Regions from separate parts of the Micromonospora sp. NPDC003816 genome, predicted to be linked through region 3. Evidence: riboswitches for the same ligand, from Rfam matches in the RefSeq annotation. Region 3 holds a riboswitch; each other region holds the start of a gene.
What was found. Region 3 has a riboswitch for cobalamin ahead of ACFYTT_RS03155 (peptidase). Riboswitches for the same ligand answer to the same signal wherever they lie in the genome.
Positions count from the first base shown of each region.

Region 1: linked by a shared signal. The riboswitch ahead of bluB (5,6-dimethylbenzimidazole synthase) and the one ahead of ACFYTT_RS03155 (peptidase) in region 3 are both predicted to bind cobalamin.
Region 2: linked by a shared signal. The riboswitch ahead of ACFYTT_RS23280 (energy-coupling factor ABC transporter permease) and the one ahead of ACFYTT_RS03155 (peptidase) in region 3 are both predicted to bind cobalamin.

Region 1 covers NZ_JBIANP010000001.1:462,512-466,363, forward strand. Annotated here, with positions in the region: gene ACFYTT_RS01945 (SipW-dependent-type signal peptide-containing protein) at 1-248, opposite strand, end outside; gene ACFYTT_RS01950 (VOC family protein) at 408-1,145, shown strand; gene bluB (5,6-dimethylbenzimidazole synthase) at 1,159-1,794, opposite strand; cobalamin riboswitch at 1,834-2,037, opposite strand; gene ACFYTT_RS01960 (MalY/PatB family protein) at 2,103-3,260, shown strand; gene ACFYTT_RS01965 (TetR/AcrR family transcriptional regulator) at 3,319-3,852, shown strand, end outside.
Region 2 covers NZ_JBIANP010000007.1:306,704-310,555, reverse strand. Annotated here, with positions in the region: gene ACFYTT_RS23295 (YncE family protein) at 1-449, shown strand, start outside; gene ACFYTT_RS23290 (roadblock/LC7 domain-containing protein) at 638-1,057, shown strand; gene ACFYTT_RS23285 (DUF2267 domain-containing protein) at 1,062-1,466, opposite strand; cobalamin riboswitch at 1,561-1,766, shown strand; gene ACFYTT_RS23280 (energy-coupling factor ABC transporter permease) at 1,796-2,488, shown strand; gene ACFYTT_RS23275 (energy-coupling factor ABC transporter substrate-binding protein) at 2,485-2,814, shown strand; gene cbiQ (cobalt ECF transporter T component CbiQ) at 2,814-3,557, shown strand; gene ACFYTT_RS23265 (energy-coupling factor ABC transporter ATP-binding protein) at 3,554-3,852, shown strand, end outside.
Region 3 covers NZ_JBIANP010000001.1:722,061-725,912, reverse strand. Annotated here, with positions in the region: gene ACFYTT_RS03160 (hypothetical protein) at 1-367, opposite strand, end outside; gene ACFYTT_RS03155 (peptidase) at 408-1,463, opposite strand; cobalamin riboswitch at 1,560-1,689, opposite strand; gene ACFYTT_RS03150 (DUF4240 domain-containing protein) at 1,793-2,332, shown strand; gene ACFYTT_RS03145 (hypothetical protein) at 2,708-3,852, shown strand, end outside.

The DNA.
Region 1 (3,852 bases), 260 kb from region 3:
CTGAACGCCAACGCCGCCGCCGTGCCGGCGGTCGGGTGCTCGGCGTAGGTGGTGCCGTCCGTGCTGCCCTCCATGCTGAAGCTACCGGCGGTGAACGTGCCCGAGGCGTACTCGGAGTCGTTCCAGGCGGCGAGGGTGATCGTGGCGCCGAGGCCGAGCGCGAGCCCGCCGGCCAGGATCGCCTTGAGCTTGCGACGACCTCCTCGACTGCTCGACTCGCCCGTCGTCATCCCTGTCGGTCCAGTCAACTTGTCCTCCTCGTGCATCCCCGTTGGCGTGCTGTCACGCAGGGACACGATAAAGCTCTAATGCGGACAAGTCGGGCATAAATTCCGAAACTTCACGGAGGTGTATCGACCGGCATCAAGTAAATCGAATTCGTTTCGCGATGCCGCTAGCATCGCCGGATGGCAACGCGACTCGTGCAGATCAACATGAAGGCCCGGGACGACTCCGCGCTGGGCGCTTTCTGGGCGGCGGCGCTCGGTTGGGGGATCTCCAGCGAGGAGCCAGGCGTCACCAACCTCGAACCCGAGGGTGTCGACTATCCCGACCCGGTCGCCGTCTTCGTCGACCTCGTCGTCTCCGCAGAACCCAAGACGGCGAAGAACCGGGTACACCTCGACCTCGCCACCACCTCGGCGGACCATCACGCCGCGACGGTCGCGCGTCTGAAGGAACTCGGTGCCACCCCCGCCGACGTGGGTCAGGGCGACGTCCCGTGGACGGTGATGGCCGACCCGGAGGGCAACGAGTTCTGCGTCCTGGAACCCCGGCCGACGCTCCAGTACGTCGGACCGGTCGCCGCCGTCGTGGTCGACTGCGCGGACCCGCGCGCCATGGCCGACTTCTGGAGCACCGCCACGGACTGGCGTGTGCACGACGTCACCGACCGCGCAGCGGTCCTGCGCTCCGCCGCCGACGTGGGCCCGTACCTGCACTTCCTCCGCACGCCCGACGTGAAGACCGGCTGGAACCGGGTCCACCTCGACGTCCGCCCGTATCCCGGTGACGACCCGCAGGCCGAGGTGGACAGGCTGCGGACACTGGGCGCCACCACCGTGGACGTGGGCCGCGACGATCTCCCGTGGACGGTCATGGCCGACCCGGAGGGCAACGAGTTCTGCCTCCTCGCCCCCGGCTGACGCGCACCCGGGATCAGCGGTCCGACGGCTCCCACCGGTCCCGGTGCACCGCTGCCTGCCAGGGACGGCGCTGCCGCCAGCCGTGTCGCTCCAGGTCCGGCACCTGCTCCAGGTGGGTGACCGGACCCAGGCACAGCCAGGCCACCGGGCGGACACCCGCCGGGATCCGCAGCAGGTCCCGCACGAACGGCTCCCGGTAGAACGAGACCCACCCCACGCCGAGCCGCTCGGCCGTGGCCGCCAGCCACAGATTCTGGATCGCCAGGCACACCGAGTACAGGCCGGCGTCGGCGATGGCGTGCCGACCCAGCACCGTCGGGGACCCCCGGTCCGGGTCGTACGTCACCACGACGGAGAGCGTCGACTCCACCACTCCGTCGATCTTGATCCGGCTGAACCGGCGCGCCTCCTCCCCGTGCAGACCGGCGGCGAAGACGTCCCGTTCCTGCTGCACGTGGCGGTGGAACTCCGCCCGCAACCCAGGATCGCGGACCAGGATGAAGTCCCACGGCTGCGACAGACCGACGCTGGGCGCGGCATGCGCGGCGGCCAGTACCCGATCGAGGACCTCGGCCGGGATCGGCGCGCCGGTGAACTCGCCCCGTACGTCCCGGCGGGCGTGGATGACCTCGTACACATCGTCGAACATGGGCAGGCTCCCGCTGCGCTCCAGGCCCTGCCCTCACGGCAGGGCAACCAGGCGCGAGGCCGGTCTTCGGACTTCCGGATCGTCACCTCACCGCCCGCCTTCCCGGCCCGAGCCGGGCCAGTGGCTGCGCGTGACGCGCGTGGGCGGCAGCTCCCCGGTCACCGCGGCGGGCCCGTGCCGGACTCTCACCGGCTTCCCGATTCTCCCCACCACCGGCGGGGCACCTCGCAACAGTTCGTGCCGCCGAGCACCCTACCGGACACCGTCGTCCGTCGGCGCTTCCCGATCGAGTCACTAGTCTCGGTGCCGTGACCTCCGAGACCACGCCCCTGCGGCAGCTCACCCTCGATCAGCTCCGGAAGCGGACGAGCGAGAAGTGGCGCGCCCACCCGGGCGACGTGCTGCCGATGTTCGTGGCGGAACTGGACGCGCCGCTGGCCGGGCCGGTCGTCGACGCGATCACAGAGGCCGTCCGACGTGGTGACACGGGCTACCCCGCCGGCACCGCCTACGCCGAGGCGCTCGCCAACTTCGCCCGCGACCGCTGGGACTTCGACGGCATCGCCGTGGACCGCACCACGATGGTCCCGGACGTGATGAGCGGCATCGTCGAGGTCCTCGACGTGATCTGCGGCCGGACGGACGCTGTCGTGGTCAACTGCCCGGTCTACGCGCCGTTCTACCAGGTGGTGGGGCGTACCGGTCGCCCCATCGAAGAGGCCCCGCTCGGCACGGACGGCCGGATCGACATGACGGTCCTGGACGACGCGTTCCGGCGCGCGGCACGTCGTGGCTCCCGGCCCGCGTACCTGCTGTGCAGCCCGCACAACCCGACCGGCAGCGTGCACACCGCCGACGAACTCGCCGAGGTCGCCGCACTGGCGGACCGGCATGGTGTGCGTGTGGTGGTCGACGAGATCCACGCGCCGCTGGTGCTGGCCGGGGCGAGGTTCACGCCGTACCTGAGCGTGCCGGGCGCCGAGAACGGCTTCTCGGTGATCTCCGCGTCCAAGGCCTGGAACCTCGCCGGTCTCAAGGCCGCCGTCGCCGTCGCCGGACCCGCTGCGGTCGACGATCTCGCCCGCATCCCCGCCTGGGTCAACGAGAGCCCCAGCCATGTCGGAGTGCTGGCCCACGTCGCCGCCCTGCGGGACGGCGGCGGATGGCTCGACGCCCTCCTGGCCGATCTCGACGAGAACCGTCGTCTCCTCGCCCGGCTACTCGCCGAACACCTTCCCGCGGTCCGATACCGCCCTGGCGAGGGCACCTATCTGGCCTGGCTCGACTGCCGCGCCCTCGGCCTCGGTGACGACCCCGCCGCGACTTTCCTCGAACGCGGCCGGGTGGCGCTCAGTCCCGGCCCCGTCTTCGGCACCGGGGGAGCGGGACACGCGCGATTCAACCTCGGCACCACCCCCGAGCTGGTCGCCGAAGGAGTGCGGCGGATGGCCGGGGCACTGACCTGACGCCGGTGGCACTGCCGGCCCGTTCGCAGCGAACGCCGGGATTGCTACTGTGGTGAACATGTATGCACCCGAGGATCGCACCGCCAAGGCGATCATTCGGGACACGGCCCTGGAACTCTTCGGCGAACAGTGGCCGGCGGCCGCGTCGCTCAAGCAGGTGGCGGAGCGCGCGGGAGTCTCGCAGTCGCTCATCATCAAGCACTACGGGTCGCGGGAGGGCCTGGTCGCCGCCGTGGACGCGCACGTGCTGGGCGTGTTGGGCAACGCGCTGGAGGCACTCGCCGAGACAGCCGGTTCCGGCCCGCCCGACCGCTTCCTCGCGTCGGCCGACGCGCTGTCCTCCCCGTCGGCCACCCGGTATCTCGCGCACCTGCTCGTCGGCACCACGTCGCGCTCGGTCGAGGCGTACCGGATGCTGCAGGGGTTCGCCGACTCGCTCATGCACCGGATGGCCGACGCGGGCGCGGTCGCCCCGGACGTGGACCGGGCACAGCTCGCGGTCGTGCTGCTGGCCCACGAGCTCTCCATCATCCTGCTGCGCGACCGCATCACCGACGTGCTCGGCACCGATCCGATGGGCCACGACGGCCTG
Region 2 (3,852 bases), on a different contig from region 3:
GGGCGTACTGCGTGGATCTGCCGCACCCGTTCGGGGAGGGAACAGCCGACGGGCACGCCATGGCGATCGCCCCGGACGGTTCCCGGCTGTACGTCGCCGACCTGACCTCCGGGACCGTCGCCGAGATCTCCACCGAGGAACTGACGGTACGCCGCACCGCCGCCGTCCCCGTCGCGTCCGGCCCGGCGTACGCGACGGCGGACCACGAAAGACTGTTCCTCGGCGGGGCCGGTGTGCTGCGTACGGTGGATGCGGTCGGTCTGCGGGTCGTCGCCGAACGACCGGTCGACGCCCCCGTCACCGGTCTCGTCCTTGGCCCCGACGGTGGCCGTCTCTATGTGGGTGGGCCGTCGGCGGTGCGGTGGCTCGACCCGACCAGCGGTGCCGAACTGGGTCGTGTCGCCGTGCCCGGCCTGGTGGGGTTGCGGGGTCCGGTGCCGTCGTCCTGAGCGGGTGTCACCGTCGGTCAGAAGAGGGATTCCCGGTGTGACCGGGACGTCCGACCCGTCCGATTAGGGTGACCAGCGTCGTCGTACGTTAGGGGGATCGGAGAACAGGATCGGGCCACCAGTGGGCTCCTGAGGCCGCGTCTTCTCTGGTACGAACGTAGGAGTTTCGACGAGAGGACAGCGCCCTTATGACCCATGCCCTGGTCACCGCCGAGAACCTCAACGACGCGCTCGACGACATCGTGGATCGGGTGCCCGGCGCCAAGTTCGCGGTGGTGCTCTCCCCGGACGGCATCATGCTGGGGGCCTCGCGGGGCATCGACGAGGAGATCGCCGAGGAACTGTCCAGTGTGGTCTGTGGGCTCCAGGCGCTCGGTCTGGCCGCCGCCCGATTGTGCGGTGAGGGTGAGCTGCACCAGGTGGTGGTGCAGATGTCGCGGGCGTTCCTGTTCCACGCCACCACCGGCAACGGGGCGATCCTCACCGTCGGTATCGACGGCTCGGCGGAGGTGGGGGACATGGCGTACGAGGTCGCCCTCTTCTGTGCCAGGGCCGGGCACCATCTGCCGGTGTACGTGGAGCCGGCGCCCCACCTGACCGGGCGGTGACCCGCTAGCCGCGGTCGCGCTGCGCGTCGTACGACGGCGCCGGGTTGGCCACCTGCCACAGTTCGGCCGGCAGGTTCGCGATGACGTCGTCGTGGTCGGCGGGGGCGACGTCACCTCGAATGGTGTCCAGGACCGCCCGGATGCCGGCCTCGGCCAGGTCGGGATCGACGTCGGCACGGCCGCCGACGCGGTCGACGAACACGTCGAGCCCGAAGCGTTCGGCGGTCTCGCTGGGCGCGAACGTGTACGCCCGCAGCCCTTCCGGGAGTCGGTCGGCCAGGTCCCGTGCCTCGCCGCCGTCGATCCGCTCGGCGAGCGTGGTCAGGGTGGCGCGCGCGATGGCGGTCGCCTGCTCCGTCGACGCGCCGGTGCGGTGCGCCACGGAGTCGATGAACTCGTTCTCGTCCAACCGGTCGGCCCCTTCTCGCAACGGATCTGGCGTCTACCCGTGAATCGTCGTGACAAACGGCACTCTTCACCCGCGTACGGTCGCGGTGGCATCGACGAGTCTTGTGCGTCGGTGTGCGGAACGGATAACGTCGCGCCGTCGCGGTAACGGGAAGCCGGTGTGATACCGGCGCGGCCCTCGCCACTGTGACCGGGGAGTTCACTCCGACTTGTACGCCACTGGGTCCGTGGAGGACCTGGGAAGGCCGGAGTACGCGACGATCCGGGAGCCAGGAGACCGACCCCGACATGTGATCTCGTCCACGAGGTGTTGGAAGGGGAGGTCGACTCATGCACATCGCTGAGGGCTACCTACCACCGGTGCAGGCGGCGGCATGGTTCGCGGTCTCGACACCGTTCGTCATCCACGGTGCGCGCAACCTGGTCCAGCAGGTCCGCGCGAACCCCGACGCGAAGCTGTTGCTCGGCGCGGCCGGGGCGTTCACCTTCGTCCTGTCGGCGCTGAAGATCCCTTCGGTGACCGGCTCCTGTTCCCATCCGACGGGTGTGGGTCTCGGCGCGATCCTGTTCCGGGCACCGGTGATGAGTGTGCTCGGCACGATCGTGTTGCTGTTCCAGGCGCTCCTCCTGGCGCACGGCGGGTTGAGCACGCTCGGCGCGAACGTCTTCTCGATGGCCATCGTCGGCCCCTGGGTGGCCTTCGGCGTGTACGCGCTGATCCGCCGGTTCGGTGGCGGCCTCGGCATCTCGGTGTTCTTCGCCGCTGCCCTGGCCGACCTGGCGACGTACTGCGTGACCAGCGCGCAGCTCGCGCTGGCCTTCCCGGACCCGGATTCGGGCTTCGTCGGCGCGCTGGCCAAGTTCGGGTCCATCTTCGCGGTCACCCAGATCCCGCTGGCGATCAGCGAGGGGCTGCTCACGGTCCTGGTGGTCCGGCTGCTGGTCCGGGTGAGCCCGCAGGAACTCCGCCGGCTCGGCATCCTGCGCCGTCCGGCCCCGACGACCCAGGGAGCGGTGGCGTGAAGTCGTTCGGCCGGACCAACCTGTTGTTGCTGCTCGCCGTGGTGGCGTTGGCGGTGGCGCCGCTGGTGCTGGGGCTCGGCAGCGGCGAGGAGCCGTTCGCCGGTGCCGACGCCCTCGCCGAGGAGGCGATCGTCAACGACCATCCCGACTACGAGCCGTGGTTCAGTTCGATCTACGAACCGCCGTCGGGTGAGATCGAGTCGGCGTTGTTCGCGCTTCAGGCCGCCCTCGGTGCCGGGTTCCTCGGCTATTACTTCGGGGTGGCCCGGACCCGGCAGCGGCTGCGTGGCGAGCAGTCCGCGACCGGGGAGAAGACCACCGACTAGTGCTCGCGTTGGACGTGGCGGCGTACGCCAGCCCCTGGCGACGCCGCCACCCGGTGGAGAAGGCCCTGTTGGCCCTGGGGCTCTTGGGCTGTTCCCTGCTCCTGCCGCCGTGGCCGGGCGCCCTGGTGGTGGGCCTGACCGCAGCGGTGGCGTTGCTCGGGCCGGCGGCGCTGCCGCCGCGTCTGCTGGTGCGGGTGGCCCGGACGCCGTTGCTGTTCATCCTGACCGGCTCGGTGCCGATGCTGGTGGCGGTCTCCGGTCCGACGCAGGTCCGGTGGGCGCCGGAGGGGCTCGCGACGGCCGCCACGACCGCCGGTCGGGCCTGCGCCGCGCTGCTCTGCCTGTTGCTCTTCGCCGCCACCACGCCGCTGGCCGACGTGCTGCCCCGGCTCCAGCGTCTCGGGGTGCCCAGCGCGGTCACCGAGGTGGCCGCGCTGATCTATCGGATGCTGTTCCTGCTGCTGGAGAGTGTGCACGCGGTGCGGCAGGCCCAGGCGGCCCGGCTGGGTTACCGGACCTGGGCCAGCACCTACCGGTCGCTGGCCGGGCAGGCCGGCGCGGTCTTCGTCCGTGCGTTCTCGCTGGCCCGGCGCTGGGAGGAGGGGTTGGCGCTGCGCGGTTACACCGGCTCGTTGGCGGTACGCACCGAGGTCCGCCAGCCGTCGGCGGCGTTCCTGGTCGTCACCGTGCTGCTGCTGGCGGCGGTGGTGCTGGCCACCCGGATGCTGGTGGTGCTCGGGTGAGCGGCGATCCGCCGCTGTTGGAGCTGCGCGGGGTCAGTTTCGGGTACGAGGCGGAGCGTCCGGTACTGACCGGCGCCGACCTGTCGGTGCCGGCCGGGCGGCGGATGGCCGTGCTGGGGCCCAACGGCGGTGGCAAGACGACCCTGTTCCGGCTGATGGTCGGATCGCTGGCCGCCGACGCCGGCACGGTGCTGGTCGGCGGGGTGCCACTGCGCCGGACCCGGGCGGGGCTGCTCGACGTCCGTCAGCAGGTGCAGCTGGTGCTCCAGGACCCCGACGACCAGTTGTTCGCCGC
Region 3 (3,852 bases):
AGGCGTGCCAGTAGGACCAGTACGCGCTGGCCGGCGGGGTGTTGACGCAGGGCTCGGTGGCGGAGGTCGGCTGGCCGTTGATCCGGCAGATGAACGCCAGACCCCATCGTTGCGTCCCGGTCACCGTGTAGCCGGCTCCCTGGAGCGCGGCCAGCCCGGTGGCCGGGTCGCCGAGCGCGCACGCCACCTGGACGCCACCGCCGAGCGGGCCGTAGTCGACCACGACGGTGACCCCGGTCGTGCCGGTGCAGGCGGCGGCGTGGGCGGCGCGCGGCGACGGTTCGACGGCGATCAGGCCGAGTGCGACGACGGCCGCGGCCAGCAGGCCGGCGAACCACCGGCGGGCGGGACTCTGGACATGGGACATGGGCACTCCTTCGCCTCAGGGAACGGGAATCGGTGGGTGATCAGAGGCAGGGCAGGGTGGGTGCGCCGGTGGCGGCGCCGACGGACGAGAGCCGTGCGTACCCGGTGCCGGTGACACCGAGGACGGCCTGGGCGGTGGCGCGGGTGGCGGTGCCCGGGTCGAAGGCCCCGCCGTCGAAGTCGACGGCGCCCCGGTCGGCCGTCGGCGCGGCGCAGCCGACCTGCAACCCGGTCAGGAAGATCCGGGCCCGCAGCCAGGCCAGCGGTCGGCCGCCGTCGCGCAGGGCCTGCGCCGCCAGTCCGGTGCTGTTGGCGTTGGCGATCCCGTCGGCGTTGACGAACCCGCCGTCGACCCGCTGCACCGACACCAGCCAGCGCAGTGCCGCGGCGGCATCGGAGTGTCGTCCGGCGGCCCGCAGCGCCTGCGCCGTCAGGGCGGTGGCGTCCACGTCGGAGTCGCAGACCGGCTGCGCCGGCAGCACCGGGTAGCCGCCGTCCGGGCACCGGGTGCCGACCAGCCACGCGGCGGCCGACGGGGGCACGCCCGCCACGGTCCGGCGCAACGCGAGGATCGCGAAGGACTGGCTGAACGCGTTGCTGTAGTCACCCCACGCCGACCGGTCGGTGAAGCGGCCGTCGGGCGCCTGCAACCCGCGCAGCCGGGTGACGAGGTCCACCCCGCCGACGTCGGTCGGGTCGCCGCCGCGTACCGCGACGGCGAGGGCGAGCTTGGCGGTCGCGCCCGCGTACGCCTCGGTGGTGCCGTCGCCGACATAGCCGTCGCGGACGTCCGGCCGGGTGACCCAGGCCAGCGCCGACGCGCCGAAGTCGTCGGCGACACCGGCGGCGGCGAAGGCGAAGACCGCGTCGAGGGTCAACCCCTGGTCCGGGTACGCGACGCCGTCGAAGACGGTCTCGAATCGTTCCCCGTCGACCAGTTGCCGGGCCAGCCAACCGGCGGCTGCGTCCGAGCGGACGCCGCCCACCTGGACGGGGGCGGCGATCGCCGGACCGGTGAGAGTCAGGGTCAGGGTGAGGGCGGCGAGCACGCCGCAGAGCAGGGTGAGCGGGCGGTGCCGGCTCAGGCGGACGACCATCGGGCGCGCCTTTCCGGCCCGGCGGTCGTCAGAAACCCGGCCCGCCCGTCAGGACGTGGCTGGCCGGCCTCCGACCCGTGGGCCACGACGGGTGAGGTGCAGGAGCGCGGGTACGGCAGGTATTCGGGCTCGCCACCGGGGTTACCCCCGGCGGCCCACCGTTGCGGGCCAGCGCCGGACTTCGACCGGACTTCCCCCACACGTGACCGCGGCTGTGGAATTGTCGGGCCAGTCTGATCGGCCCTCGCCGTCGCTGTCAATGTGCGACCGGTCGCACGCCGTGCGTCACGCCGACTCCCGATGTCGGTGCTCGCCGCTATCGTCCGGCCATGACGAACAGTGATCTTGCCGTCCCCCCGACGCTGCCGACGGCCGAGGAGGAGGACCGCTTCTGGGCGCTGGTGGAGCAGGCGTGGGCCGGGTTGGGGCCGGAGCCGGCGGCCCTGCGTCGCGCCCTGATCGACCGCGATCCGGCGCACGACGACGGGTACGCCATGGACCCGTGGCTCGACCCCTTCCTCGACGAGCTGCGCCGGCTCTCCGCCGACCTGTCCCGCGCGGAGTTGGTCGCCCTCGACCGGGTGATCGAGCGCAAGCTGTACGACATCGACCGCGCCGACATCCACGAGATCACCGACGGTTCCGACGACGGCTTCCTGTACGCGCGCGGCCACATCGTGGCGTTGGGCCGGGAGTTCTACGAGGCAGTCCGGGCGAATCCGGCGACGGCAGTGCCCGACGCCGGCTGCGAGGGCTTCTGCTACCTCTTCTCCCACCTGCATCACGAGCGGTTCGGTGACTGGCCGGAGACCGGCTCGGGGATCAGCCGGGAGTCGTGCAGCAATCCGGCCGGCTGGGCCGACGCGTAGCTCCCGTCGGCACGACCAGGACACCCCCGGACCGACGTCGTCTGTGAGGTATGTTCGGTTCGACTCGCTCAATGCCACACACACGCTATCGGCGTATGCACATAAGTGAGCAGACGATCTCCCCCGCGACCGGCACCGTAGTGGTTCCCGAGTCGCGAGGGAGGTGATTTTCATGAAGAAGCTCACGGTTCGCCGGCTGGAGTCGGTGAAGACCAGCGCTGTCGCCGCTGCGTGTGTCGTCTCCTGACGGTGACACGCCACCTGAAGGCCGGCACCCGGACGGCAACTCCGGGTGCCGGCCTTCATCGATCCGCATGAGATGAGCGAAAAGGACGACTGACCATGGCCGGCTACCCACCAGACACACTTGTCCGAGTGCGCCCGTTCGACCACCGCGCGGAGGGCGACACCGTCATCATCGGCGATGTCGAGCGGCAGGTATTCCTGTCGATCCCCGCCGAAGGGCTGGATCTGCTCCACTCGCTGGCCGCCGGCAACTCGGTGGGCGAGGCGGTCCGCCAGTACGAGCAGAAGTACTCCGAGACGCCCGACATCACCGACTTCCTGGACGCGCTGGGCGACGAGGGCTTCGTCGAGGTCGACGGCGAGGCCGCCGCACCCGGCCCCGCCCCGGCCCCCGCCCCGGCCGCGACGTCCCGCCCCCGGCGCAGCTGGAGCCTGAACTGGCTCAGCCCGACGGTGGCCCGCCGCATGGTCAGCCTCCCCGTGCTGCTGCTCTGCGTCCTGGTCATCGCGGGCGGCGTGTATCTCGCCGCCGACGATCCCGACCTGCTGCCCACGCCCGGCGAGACGCTGCTGTTCCCCATCCACTTCGCGGCGCTGACCTGGGCGACGTTCATCCTCACCCTGGTCGGGGTCGCGATCCACGAGGCCGCGCACATGGTCGCGGCGCGGGCGGCGGGCGTACCGTCGCGGCTCGTCATCGGCAACCAGATGTACATCCTGGTGGTCCAGACCGACATGAGCACGATCTGGATGGCGCCGAAGCGGCAGCGCTTCGTCGCGTTCATCGCCGGGACCCTGGTGGACGGTGTGCTCGCCTCGTCCTTCGTCTTCGCCCTCTGGGCGGGCCGGCAGGGCTACCTGCAACTGCCGGAGTGGGGCGCGCTGCTGCTCACGGCACTGCTCTTCACGTACCTGGTCCGGATCATCTGGCAGACCTTCCTGTTCCTGCGGACCGACGGCTACTACATCGTCGCCACCGCGCTCGGTTGCCGGAACCTGATGTCCGACACCGAGGACTACCTGCGCAACCTGGTCGCGCGGATGGTGCGGCGCGCACCCCGGGTGGACCAGTCCGGCCTGCCCCGGCGGGAGATGCGCGTCGTGCGCTGGTACGCCCTGGCGTGGATCGGCGGGCGCCTGATGGCCCTGCTCACCCTGATCTTCGTCGGGATCCCGCTGCTGTGGGGCTTCATCTACCAGTTCCTGCTCTTCGTCTCCGGCCAGGACTCCATGATGGGGTCGTTTGACTTCGTCACCATCGCGGTGATCAGTTT